DNA from 3 places in the Pseudarthrobacter sp. YAF2 genome. Region 2 is predicted to be linked to each of the others. Evidence: riboswitches for the same ligand, from Rfam matches in the RefSeq annotation. Region 2 holds a riboswitch; each other region holds the start of a gene.

Region 1 (4,233 bases), on a different contig from region 2:
CGGACAACCGCGACGACGGCGAAACCCGCCAGTAGCTAGACGATGTCCTGCGACTTGGCGAACCGGGTGATGGCGCGCTGGGTGCCCCGGTTGGCCAGGACCTGGATGATCGCGCTGACCGAGGCGGAGATCAGCGCGAACGTCAGCGCCGAACGGAGGCTGGTGGGCACGTCCTCGTTCTTGCCGGTTGGCGGCTTCTGTCCGGTGGTCTTCTCCCAGATGGCGTTGACGAGCTTGGTGCCGACCAAGCCTGCGCCCAGGCTCACCCCGGTCCCGAGCAGCTTGATGAAAAGGTTCATTCCTGTTACTCCTTGCGGGCGGAAAGCGGACTTCCTCCAGCCTAGCCGTACACCCGGGCTGGTCCGGGCAAAGGCGTGGCGGGCTGCAAGCGGGTTGTTTGGCTAACCGGCCGCCGGGCCGGTGCGGAACTTGATCATCTTGTGCGTGCCGTCGCAGTAGGGCTTGATGGCCGAGGCGCCACAGCGGCACAAGGCAACGGTCTTGCGGTCGCGGGGCACGGCGTCCCCGGACGGCGTGACGATTTCAAAATCACCCCGGACGATCAGGGGCCCGTCCGGGCAGACCACGATGGAGCCCGTGGCGGATTCCTGATCCATGTCGGAGCCGGTTCCACGCTGTCCGGGATTCATGCCTGCACCGCTTTCATCGAGTTGTTGCCGTTCTTGGCGGGCCCGGCTATCCGGGGGTGCAGGCCTCATGCTGCCGCCGGGACGGCCGTCCGCAGCGATGATGCCCCGGCCTCCCACGAGGAGATCAGATGGGCGGACAGCCTGCTGTCGAGGGCCATTACGGCACTCGCCCCAAACAGGACGTCCGCGAGGAGGTGCGGCTCGGCTTCGACGAGGCCGCCGGCGAGGTCACGGCCTGCAATCTGTTCGTGGACGGCGTCTGCCTCCACATGCTCATCGAAGTAGTGGGTAACCTCCGCGCCGAAACCGTGCCGGCGGAATCCGTTGCCGTAAAACCGGTTGGGCTGGGAGGACGTCATTTCGTAGATCGCCAGGTGGCCGGTGATGGCACCCCGGAGCCGCCGGTTCAGGCCGCAGAGCGACATCAGGTTCACGGAGGCGAGGGAGACTGCGGGGACGGCATCAACGTAGGCGCCGTACCTGTCGTCGAGGCCCAGACCGCGCATGGTTCGGGCGAACAGCGCGCTGTGCATCCGCTCGGGCCGGCCGCCGCCGTATTCGTCCGCCTGGATTTCCACCAAGGCCGCCTTGGGCCGTCCGCTGAGCCGCGGAATGGCCCATGTGTGCGGATCGGCTTCCTTCAGCTGGTACACCGCCTTGTGGACCAGGAATTCCCGGAGCTGCTCCAGGCTTGCCTTCCTGGCAACGTAGCGGGAGAGGCTGGGACCGGTGTCCATGGCGGCGAGGCCGAACAGGACGTCGGCTACTTCGTCGCTGGTTATGGCGCCGCGGTCGGGCAGTTCGAAGTCTCCGGCCGCCTGGTGTGCGGCAGCGCGGAGGGCCGCCTCGAACGGTTCCTCGACCAGCTGCCGGACCCTGATCAACGCCGGCTCCCACTCCCAGTTGTCCGAGACGCTGTCCAGGCCGGAGTAATGGAGCTCGTAGAGGCAAAAGAGTGCCAGTTGGATGTCCTCGTCCCCAATGATGTCACCGGTGCCGGCCACCTGCCGTGCCGCGAGGCGGTAGAGCCGGTCCAGCTCCGTCCCTGCGGCGTCCGGTGCCTGGGCCAGGACTGTGAACAGGGCGCTGGTGAGGGGGCCTCTGGTGTCCGGGATTCTCATCGTGCTCCTTGGTCTGCCGCGGGGACGGGAACGAAGGCCGGACCGCCATGGTGACCCCCATGCCCTGTCCTCTCGAAAACCCGGGAAACAATATAGTAAGCATGATTACTAATAAAAGCTAAGCAGGCTTTGCACGGAGGCTCCTGCAGGACCACTGGCGCCCGGGCAGGCAGCGTGCAATAGGGGTAGGCAACCGGACGGCGTCCTGGTGGGGCGCGGCTCCAGCGAGGCCTCCGGCTGGGCGCCCGCCGAATCCTGTCACATGCGGTGGAATGGCGCTCATAGCCCGCTATCCACCCCTGCCCGGTGTAAACTTGACCACGCCCCGGAAGGGCAATCAAAAGCCTTACCCAACGAAAAACAACACCAATAACGACAGGGGAGCGCCGCCGTCGGACAACCTGGCTTGCCAGGAACCGCAGGTGGGCGCTGAGAGTGCGGAACAGCCGCAGACCCTCGAACCTGATCCGGTTAGTACCGGCGCAAGGGAGTCGAGTTCTCAAAGTGCCGCGGCTGCACGGCAACAGCCGTCAGCCGGGTCCACTTTCCCCTCCTGTTTCCCAGGAGGATCACATGAGTACTGCAGCAATCAAGAAGACCACCAGTAAGTCCTGGCGCGTCGTGGACATCGTCGTCGCCGCGCTGGTGGCCATCGCGGGCGGCGTCATTTTCTGGGCATGGGACCAGGGAGCAGCCGCGCTGTCTGCCCCCATGAATGCCGCCTACCCGCCCCTGACGGGGCTGCTGGCGGGTGGCTGGATGATTCCCGGCGTGCTGGGGATGCTCATCATCCGCAAGCCCGGTGCCGCCCTGTTCTGTGAAACCGTGGCCGCCACCGGGGAACTCCTCATGGGTTCCCAGTACGGCGCCTCGGTTCTCTTCTCCGGCTTCATCCAGGGCCTCGGCGCCGAAATCATCTTCGTTATTTTCGTGTACCGCAAGTTCAACCTGCCCGTATCCCTGCTGGCCGGCGCCGCGGCTGGGTTCTTCTGCGGACTGAACGACTCGTTCGCGCCGTGGGGCTGGAACATCGCCTACTCCGGTGCGGACAAGCTGGCCTACATCGTGTTGACCACCGTCTCCGGTGCCATCCTCGCCGGTGCCCTGTCCTGGCTCGCCACGCGCGGCCTGGCACGTACCGGCGTGCTGAGCTCCTTCGCGTCCCGCAAGGCCGCTACGGAGCCTGTCTTCTCCTGATGGCACCAGCCCAGGGCGCCGTCCGCCCCGCCGCCGTCACTGCCCGTGGCTGGGGCTGGCGGCATGCCGGCCGGGCAAAACCTGCCGTCCATGCCCTCGACCTGGACATCAGCCCCGGCGAGCGGGTGCTCCTGCTCGGTCCCTCGGGTGCCGGGAAGTCAACGCTGCTGCATGCCCTCGCCGGGGTGCTGGGTGATATCAACGACGACGGCGAGGCCGGCGACGCGGACGAGTCCGGTTCGTTGCTGGTTGACGGCGCCGTGCCCCGCGCCCAGCGCGGGCGTGCGGGACTCATGCAGCAGGACCCGGAGACGCAGGTGGTCCTCTCCCGGGTCGGGGACGACGTCGCCTTCGGCGCCGAGAACCTTGCCGTGCCCCGCGACGCCATCTGGGCGCGCGTGCACGAGGCGCTTGCCGACGTCGGGCTGTCCCACCTCCCGCTCGACCACCCGACGTCGGCCCTGTCCGGCGGCCAGAAACAGCGCCTGGCGCTGGCCGGCATCCTCGCAATGCGCCCGGGGCTGATCCTGCTGGACGAACCCACCGCCAACCTGGACCCGGACGGCGTGCTGGAGGTCCGCGACGCCGTGGCGCGCTGCCTGGACAAGACCGGAGCCACCCTGGTGGTGGTGGAGCACCGGGTCTCCGTGTGGAAGGACCTGGTGGACCGGATCGTGGTCCTGCAGCCGGGCTCCGCCTCGGATCCCGCCGTGCTCCTGGACGGGCCCCCGGACCGGGTGCTCAGCGAAGCCCGGGCCATGCTGACGGCCGCCGGGGTGTGGGTGCCGGGGTACGTGCCGGCAACCCGCCGCCGGGCGGACGTCCCAGCCGCCGGAACCGGCAACCTCCTGCTGGCAGCCGAAGACCTCGGCGTCTCCCGCGAGCGTCCCCGCCGCAAAGGTTTCCGGAAAATCCCGCCGGTTCCGGTCCAGGAAGGTGTTGCCGCGCAGGTCAGGGCCGGCCAGGCGCTGGCCGTCACCGGCCCCAATGGCGCCGGGAAATCAACGTTCGCGCTGACCCTCGCGGGGCTCCTGGAGCCGGTGTCCGGAAAAGTGTCCGCCACGGTGGACCTCAGCCGCGGTGCCGGGATCGACCCCTACATGTGGAAGGCCGAGCAGTTGATCTCGAGGGTGGGAACCGTGTTCCAGGAGCCGGAGCACCAGTTCGTGACCGGCAAGGTGCTGGATGAGCTGCTGTTCGGGCCGCGTCATCTTGGCCACGGCGAGGACCGGGTGGAGGAACTGTTGGAGCGGCTGCGGCTCACC
Region 2 (4,233 bases):
AGGCATCGAGAGCCAGTCCACCTCCACCAAGATCCTTGCTCCCGAACTGCTGTACGGCGAACCGGACCTGACCATCAAGGTGGTCCGCGACGTCTTCAACGAGGACTTTTCCAAGCTCATCGTCTCCGGCGAGGAGGCCTGGGACACCATCGAGGCCTACGTCACGTACGTGGCCCCGGACCTGGTGGGACGCCTCGAGAAGTGGACCAAGGACCAGGACATCTTCTCCGCCTGGCGCATCGACGAGCAGATCCACAAGGCACTTGAGCGGAAGGTATTCCTGCCCTCCGGTGGTTCCCTGGTCATCGACCGCACCGAAGCCATGACCGTGGTGGACGTCAACACCGGCAAGTTCACCGGCAGCGGCGGCAACCTCGAGGAAACCGTCACCAAGAACAACCTCGAAGCTGCCGAGGAAGTGGTGCGCCAGCTGCGGCTGCGCGACATCGGCGGCATCATCGTGATCGACTTCATCGACATGGTGCTCGAATCCAACCGCGACCTGGTCCTGCGCCGCATGGTGGAATGCCTGGGCCGCGACCGGACCAAGCACCAGGTCGCCGAGGTCACGTCCCTTGGCCTGGTCCAGATGACCCGCAAGCGCATGGGCACCGGCCTGCTGGAAGTCTTCGGCGAGCAGTGTGAGGCGTGCGCCGGACGCGGCGTGGTGACCCACGACGATCCCGTGGAGCACCGGCGGGCCAATATCGTGGCGGCCGAACACCACGTCCAGCGCGCCGACAACCGTCCCGACGCCCGTGGGGAAGCCCACCGCCCCGAGGGGCAGCGGATCGACGCCGGCCAGCCCGGTCCCCGGACCGAGCGCAAACGCCGGCGCGGACGCGGCGGCCAGCAGGCCGAGTCGGTACCGGCACCTGCGGTGCACGTCCACACCGTGCAGCCTGATCCCGCCGACGCCGAGCGGCACGCCAAGGCGGAGGCCACCCGGCTTGCCCTGGCGAACATCGCCGCCGCCGCCCACGCGGCCCACGTGCACGACGACGAGCTGGCCGCGGCCCGGCAGGTGCCGGCACAGCAGGCTCCCGCCCCGCAAACGCCGGTGCAGCCTGCTCCGGCAGCCGACGGGGAAACGCACGACGCCGACGCCCACGGGCGTCCCGCGGCGGTCCTGACCTTTGGCGGCGAGAAAGTCCCGCTTCCGTTCGTGGAGCATGCGGAGGAGCAGCACCCCAGGCCTGCCCTGACGCTGGACCGGCTTGCGGAAGCATTCGCCCACCTCGGCCAGCCGGCGTCGCCCGTTGAGGCCGCATCGGGGAACGCCGGAGCCGCTGAGCCGGCAACGGAACAGACCGCGCCGGAGCACCTGCCGCAGGGCGGGGAAGCCCAGGCGCGCGTCGGGCAAGCGCCGGCTGAGAAGGACTACTCCGACCACACGCTGGAGCAGACCCGCGAACGCAGGCCGCGCCGCCACCGGGCAGCCAGCCGGGCCCAGGGTGCTGCCAACGAAACCGCTGTCCAGCACCATGAGAACGTGCAGGCCGCCAATACCGGCCACTCGCACGCAGCCAAGGCCCCGGAACCCGCGAAGCAGCAGACGGCAAAGCCTGCTGATACGGGCAAGCCGTCAGAGGAACCCATCATCCTCGGCGTCGGCGTTCCAGCCTCGGAACTCTAGGCCGCGCGTCAAAGGTTGCCTATGAAGTCCCCGTCCCGTGGACCGTTCCCCCCGTTATTTCGGGGGGAACAGTCCACCAGGCGGGGACTTCCCGCATCCGGGGGCCGTCACCTTTACCGCGGCCCGGGGCTACCGGCTAGGCTGGGAAACCGACACGGGGTGCCGCGCAGAAGGCCGGCTGAGATCCACACCCGTTGAACCTGTCCGGCTAGTACCGGCGAAGGGATGTCTGTTGTCTTCGACCCTTTCCATGCCCCTGCCAACTGCCTCCACGGCTCCCTCCGGGAGTCCGGTGGGCCGGGAGGTGCCACGTGTCCTCTCCATCGCGGGCTCCGATCCATCCGGTGGCGCAGGAATCCAGGCGGACCTCAAGAGCATTGCAGCCCACGGCGGATACGGCATGGCTGCCATCACCGCACTCACCGCACAGAACACCCGCGGCGTTGTGGCCGTCCACGTTCCACCGGCGCCCTTCCTGGCCCAGCAACTCGATGCCGTCAGCGACGACATCACCATCGACGCCGTCAAGATCGGCATGCTCGGTGACGAAGCGGTGATCCGCACGGTCCGCCAATGGCTCGAAAAGGTGCGTCCCGCCGTCGTGGTCCTGGACCCGGTGATGGTGGCCACCAGCGGCGACCGACTGTTGAAGGAATCCGCCGAAGCCGCCCTCCGGGAATTGCTGCCCCTTGCCCACCTCATCACCCCCAACCTGCCGGAACTCGCCATGCTGGTGGGTGAGGAGCCGGCAGGGGACTGGGAAGCAGCCTTGGACCAGGGCAGGCGCCTGGCTGATGCCACCGGCGCCACCGTTCTGGTCAAGGGCGGACACCTGTCAGGCGAAAGCTGCCCGGACGCGCTGGTGAACACCGCCGGCGTGCTGGCGCATGATGTCGTGGAAGTGCCCGGTACCCGCATCGATACCCGGAACAGCCATGGCACGGGCTGTTCGCTGTCCTCTGCCATGGCAACGGTCCAGGCCCGCCTGGGCGACTGGGAGGCGTCGCTGCGGACGGTCAAGCCCTGGCTTGCCGGGGCGCTTGAGAATTCGGGCCAGCTCGAGGTCGGCCGGGGGAACGGACCCGTGCACCACTTCCACCATGTGCGGCCACATCTCCAGGAAGGCGGCTTCGCTGCCCGGCTCTGGGCCGAAGCCCGGGAGGACCTGGCGGACATCTACGCCCTGGAGTTCATCCACGGCCTGGCCTCAGGCGAACTGGCTGAGAAGGACTTCGCCTACTATCTCGCCCAGGACGCCTTGTACCTGAACGGATACTCCCGGGTCCTGGCCCGGGCCAGCGCCCTGGCCCCCTCCGAAGCGGAGCAGCTGTTCTGGGCAGGCTCAGCCCGGCAGTGCCTTGAAGTGGAATCGGAACTCCACCGCTCATGGCTCAGCACCCGGCCCGGGCTAACCGGTCTTGGACCCGTCACCAAGGCTTACGTTGACCACCTCACCGCAGTGTCGGCGTCGGGCAGCTATGCCGTCCTTGCCGCCGCTGTCCTACCCTGCTTCTGGCTCTACGCCGAGGTGGGCAGGACATTGCACGGCCAGTTCCTCGCCGCGGGCGAACCTGACGGGCACGCCTACGCCGCATGGCTCCGCACGTACGCCGACGAAGGCTTCGCGGAGGCCACCCGGCAGGCCATCGCGATCGTGGATGCGGCGGGACGGAAGGTCTCTGACCAGGAACAGGCTGCCATGGTGACGGCGTTCAAGCAGTCCTGCCGGCTTGAAGTGGAGTTCTTCGACGCGCCGCGCCTGCACTCCTGACGTCCGACGGCGGCGACGCGGCTATGATGGATACGCACAGTTGCGGCGCTGCATGCCAAGTTGTGGTTACTATCACAGCCGGCCCGCCGGAACCAGCCTCATTTGCGGCTGGAGACGGATTTAGCGTATTCTGGATCTTCGGTGCTTACGCCAACACTTGGGTTATGACCCCACGGCGTTGAGGCACAGCGAGAAACCAGGCTTTTAGTGAGTCGGTTCCGCACGCAAATTTTGTTATAAACGTCGAGAGAAGTGAGTTCCCAAGTGGTGTACGCGATTGTCCGCGCAGGCGGCCGCCAAGAGAAGGTTTCCGTTGGAGACTTCGTTACCCTGAACCGCGTCGCCGGTGGAGCCGGCAGCACCATTGAGCTGCCCGCGCTGCTCCTGGTTGACGGTGACAAGGTCACCTCCGCAGCCAAAGACCTGGCCAAGGTAACTGTTACGGCTGAAATCCTCCAGGACCTGCGTGGTCCTAAGATTGTCATCCAGAAGTTCAAGAACAAGACCGGCTACAAGAAGCGCCAGGGTCACCGCCAGGAATTGACCAAGGTCAAGATCACCGGCATCAAGTAACCACCGGTTACTGTTCAGGCATTTCAACAGATTCCCCAGAATTTAGAGGCAGGCATTTCAGATGGCACATAAAAAGGGCGCGAGCTCCACTCGCAACGGTCGCGATTCCAACGCTCAGTACCTCGGCGTCAAGCGCTTCGGCGGCCAGGTCGTTTCCGCAGGCGAGATCATCGTCCGCCAGCGTGGCACCCACTTCCACCCGGGCGCCGGCGTTGGCCGCGGCGGTGACGACACCTTGTTCGCATTGACCCCG
Region 3 (4,233 bases), on a different contig from region 2:
GAGTCGGCTGACCCGTATTCGTTCCGGATGTCCTGGCTGATCCGCATCGAGCAGAACTTGGGTCCGCACATGGAGCAGAAGTGCGCCGTCTTGGCAGGTTCGGCCGGCAGCGTCTCGTCGTGGAACTCTTCCGCCGTCACCGGGTCCAGCGAGAGCGCGAACTGGTCCCGCCAGCGGAACTCGAACCGCGCCTTGGACAATGCGTCGTCCCGTTCGTGGGCTCCCGGGTGGCCCTTGGCCAAGTCCGCCGCGTGGGCTGCGATCTTGTAGGTGATCACGCCGGTCTTCACATCGTCCTTGTTGGGCAGGCCCAGGTGTTCCTTGGGCGTGACATAGCAGAGCATGGCGGTACCGTACCGGGCGATTTCGGTGGCCCCGATCGCCGAGGTGATGTGGTCATAGCCGGGCGCAATATCGGTCACCAACGGTCCCAGCGTGTAGAACGGCGCGCCCTTGCACAGCTCCTGCTGCCGCTCCACGTTTTCCCGGACCAGGTGGAACGGCACGTGGCCGGGGCCTTCCACCATGACCTGCACGTCGAACTCCCAGGCGCGCTGCGTGAGTTCGGCGAGGGTGTCGAGTTCGGCGAACTGGGCAGCGTCGTTGGCGTCCGCCGTCGACCCGGGACGCAAACCGTCGCCCAGGGAGAACGCGACGTCGTACTTGGCGAAGATTTCGCAGAGTTCGTCAAAGTGCGTGTAGAGGAAGTTTTCCTGGTGGTGGGCCAGGCACCAGCCGGCCATGATGGAGCCGCCGCGCGAGACGATGCCCGTCACCCGGTTGGCCGTGAGCGGGACGTACCGCAGCAGCACGCCGGCGTGGATGGTCATGTAGTCCACGCCCTGCTCGCACTGCTCAATGACGGTGTCCCGGAAAATTTCCCAGGTCAGCGCGTTGGCCTCGCCGTTGACTTTTTCCAGCGCCTGGTAGATCGGGACGGTCCCGATCGGGACGGGCGAGTTGCGGATGATCCATTCCCTGGTGGTGTGGATGTCGTCCCCCGTGGACAGATCCATGACCGTGTCAGCGCCCCACTGGGTGGCCCACTGGAGCTTGTCCACCTCCTCGGCGATGGAGCTCGTCACCGCCGAGTTGCCGATGTTGGCGTTGATCTTCACCAGGAAGGCCTTGCCGATGATCATCGGCTCGGACTCGGGGTGGTTGATGTTGTTCGGGATGATGGCGCGCCCGGCGGCAACCTCGCTCCTGACCAGTTCCACGTCGCAGTTCTCCCGCAGCGCCACGAAGCGCATTTCCTGCGTGATGATGCCCTGCCGGGCGTAGTGCATCTGGGTCACCGTCCTGCCGTCGACGGCGCGGCGGGGCACCGGCCGGGCGCCCTTCCACTCCGCAGAGGCTGCACCGCGGCGCACGGCCGAGCGTCCGTCGTCGAGCAGGTTGCGTTCCCTGCCGCTGTAGGCTTCCGTGTCCCCGCGCGCCACAATCCATTCGGCGCGGAAGGGCTGCAGGCCGCGCACAGGATCACTTCCCGGCCCGGCCGTCCGGTAGGTCCGGAAGGGTGCGTTCGGCCGTCCGTTGGGTGATGGCTCCAGGGCAATTTCGGTCACCGGGACCCGGATTCCGGAACCGGCATCGTCGATCCAGGCCAGGGAATGTGACTTCAGGGACTGCGTCACCTGCGGAGTGGATCCGGTGCCGGGGCCGCTGGCCGAATCGGAACCGGACAGCGTGCGGGCAGGGTTCAACTGGGTGTTTTGCGTACTCAAGGGAATACTCACTTCCTTCGCCGGCATTACCCGGACAGGTTCAACGGTCGCAGGCTGCGTCAGCCCGATCTCAGCCCCTGCAAGGGCACCCGTGTGGTCAGCAACGAAGCTACCACAGCCCTCCGTAAGTCCGTTGTAACAATCGATGATGCTAGCCTGTCCGGGCAACGAAAGGACGCCCGGATGGCAGGAATCATTCACTTTCGCGGACCCGTCCTGGCTGCGCCGGACCAGGTGCGGCACGGACTCTGGTCGGTGGACGGCAGGCTCACCTTCCACCGGCCCGCTCCACCGCCTGACCGGGTGCTTGACGGCTGGGTGCTGCCGGGCTTCGCGGACGCCCACTGCCACATAGGCCTGGGCCCCGCCGGGCCGGTGGAAGCCGCCGTGGCGCAGGAACAAGCCTTGGCCGACGTCAACGCCGGGACCCTCCTGGTCCGTGATGCGGGCTCGCCCGCCGATACCCGCTGGATGCAGGGCGGCAAGGAATTCCCGGTGCTGATCCGCGCCGGCCGGCACATCGCCCGGACCCGCCGCTACCTGCGCGGCTTCGCGCACGAAGTCGAACCCGAGGGCCTCGTTGAGGCCGTGCGCAAGCAGGCCCGGGGCGGGGACGGCTGGGTCAAGCTGGTGGGGGACTGGATCGACCGGGGCGCCGGTGACCTGGCGCCCTCCTTTCCCGCCGCCGTCGTCCGTGATGCCGTCCGTGCGGCGCATGACGAAGGCGCACGGGTGACGGCCCACTGCTTCGCCGAGGACACCCTGGACCAGATGCTCGACGCCGGCGTTGACTGCATCGAGCACGCCACCGGGCTGCTGCCGCGCCACCTGCCCCGGTTCGCCGAACAAGGCGTGCCTATCGTGCCCACCCTCATCAATATCGCCACGTTCCCGGACATTGCCGCGCAGGCGGAACCAAAGTTTCCACGGTACGCAGCCCACATGCGCTCCCTCTGGGAGCGGAGGCTGGAGCGCGTGGCGCAGGCCCATGCCGCGGGCGTGCGCATCTTCGCCGGAACAGACGCCGGCAGCGTCATCCGCCATGGCCGGATCGCGGACGAAATCCTCGCCCTGCACGTCGCGGGCCTGCCGATGGCCGCAGCGTTGGATGCGGCGTGCTGGGCAGCCCGCCGCTGGCTCGGAGCGGACGGCCTGGAAGAAGGGGCGCGCGCCGACGTCATCGTGTGCCGTGAAGATCCACGGGCGGTCCCGGAGACCATCAGCAGGCTGGACCACGTGGTGATCGGCGGCCGCATCATCCGCTGATCGAAAGTGCGGCACAGGACTTGGAATAAATTGAAGCTTCAAGTAATTTTAATGTGTGACAGGCCGCCATCGGGACGGCCGCCAACACAAGGAGCCTCCAATGACCGCAGCAGCCAACAGCCAGGACCTGCTTCCTGCCGACCTCGCCATGGGCACGGTGATGCTCAAGGTGGGGGACATGAAGGTCATGACCGACTACTACCAGCGCGCACTGGGCCTCGAGGTGGTGGCTGAACAGGACGGTGGACTGTACCTGGGCCGTCTTGGCCGCCCCCTGGTCCATCTGGCCCCGGCGCCCGGGCTGAACCTGCCCGGCAGGGGAGAGGCCGGCCTGTTCCATACCGCACTCCTGTTTGAGGATCAGGCCTCCCTCGCCGCCACCATCGCCACCGCGGCGCAGTACGAGCCGATGTCCTTCACCGGCAGCGCCGACCACCTGGTCAGCGAGGCCTTCTACTTCACCGATCCTGAAGGCAACGGCATCGAGCTGTACTGGGACCGCCCGCGCCGCAACTGGTCCTGGAACGGCACGGACGTGGTGATGGACAGCCTCGCGCTGCCCCCGCAGCGCTACCTGGAACAGCACCTCACGGAGGAATCGCTCGAAGGCCAGCGCGTGACGGCCGCCGGCGTAGGTCACGTCCACCTTCAGGTGGGAGACGTCCAGACGGCGCGCGACTTCTACGTGGGCACCCTCGGTTTCGAAAAGACGGCGGGCTGGCACGGGCAGGCACTGTTCGTATCCGCGGGCCGCTACCACCACCACATGGCCATGAACGTCTGGAACAGCCGCGGCGCCGGCCCGCGCAAGGACACCCTCGGGCTCGGCGAAGTCCTCATCGAAGTTCCGTCAGGGGACGACGTCGGCGCCTTGGCTGACCGCCTCAAGGTCGCCGGAGTGCCCGCTCACCACACAGGCGCCGAGCTCCGGTTCGAGGACCCGTGGCGCAACCGGCTGCGGGTGGCTGTCCGCTGACCGGTGTTCCCGGGCGGCGGACCGACCCCGGCGGCGGACCGACCCAGCCGGCTGCCGACCCCGCCGGCAGCCGTGCCCGCCGGCTGCCCTGCCGCACCGGCCCGGCGTGTGCTCCTGCCGGTCCGCAGCTACTAGGCTGATTCCGTACGGCCCGGAAGCAGGCAGCTCCCGGCGCGCAGTTCCGCCAACGGAAGAAGGGCAAGCAGCCATGGGCTTCACCGAGATCTTTGTCGCCACCCACGACGCCGCACTGAAACGCGCCGG

Evidence for each region. Region 2 has a riboswitch for thiamine pyrophosphate ahead of thiD (bifunctional hydroxymethylpyrimidine kinase/phosphomethylpyrimidine kinase). Riboswitches for the same ligand answer to the same signal wherever they lie in the genome.
Region 1: linked by a shared signal. The riboswitch ahead of AB4Y79_RS13640 (ECF transporter S component) and the one ahead of thiD (bifunctional hydroxymethylpyrimidine kinase/phosphomethylpyrimidine kinase) in region 2 are both predicted to bind thiamine pyrophosphate.
Region 3: linked by a shared signal. The riboswitch ahead of thiC (phosphomethylpyrimidine synthase ThiC) and the one ahead of thiD (bifunctional hydroxymethylpyrimidine kinase/phosphomethylpyrimidine kinase) in region 2 are both predicted to bind thiamine pyrophosphate.

The regions. Positions count from the first base shown of each region.
Region 1 is NZ_JBFRDA010000012.1:94,852-99,084, forward strand. It holds gene mnhG (monovalent cation/H(+) antiporter subunit G) at 1-35, shown strand, start outside; gene AB4Y79_RS13625 (DUF4235 domain-containing protein) at 36-299, opposite strand; gene AB4Y79_RS13630 (CDGSH iron-sulfur domain-containing protein) at 402-617, opposite strand; gene AB4Y79_RS13635 (iron-containing redox enzyme family protein) at 716-1,771, opposite strand; TPP riboswitch at 2,139-2,278, shown strand; gene AB4Y79_RS13640 (ECF transporter S component) at 2,345-2,968, shown strand; gene AB4Y79_RS13645 (ABC transporter ATP-binding protein) at 2,968-4,233, shown strand, end outside.
Region 2 is NZ_JBFRDA010000004.1:60,340-64,572, forward strand. It holds gene AB4Y79_RS05755 (Rne/Rng family ribonuclease) at 1-1,636, shown strand, start outside; TPP riboswitch at 1,782-1,879, shown strand; gene thiD (bifunctional hydroxymethylpyrimidine kinase/phosphomethylpyrimidine kinase) at 1,887-3,407, shown strand; gene rplU (50S ribosomal protein L21) at 3,672-3,980, shown strand; gene rpmA (50S ribosomal protein L27) at 4,042-4,233, shown strand, end outside.
Region 3 is NZ_JBFRDA010000014.1:16,995-21,227, reverse strand. It holds gene thiC (phosphomethylpyrimidine synthase ThiC) at 1-1,727, opposite strand, end outside; TPP riboswitch at 1,723-1,830, opposite strand; gene AB4Y79_RS14915 (amidohydrolase family protein) at 1,911-2,993, shown strand; gene AB4Y79_RS14910 (VOC family protein) at 3,094-3,969, shown strand; gene AB4Y79_RS14905 (hypothetical protein) at 4,178-4,233, shown strand, end outside.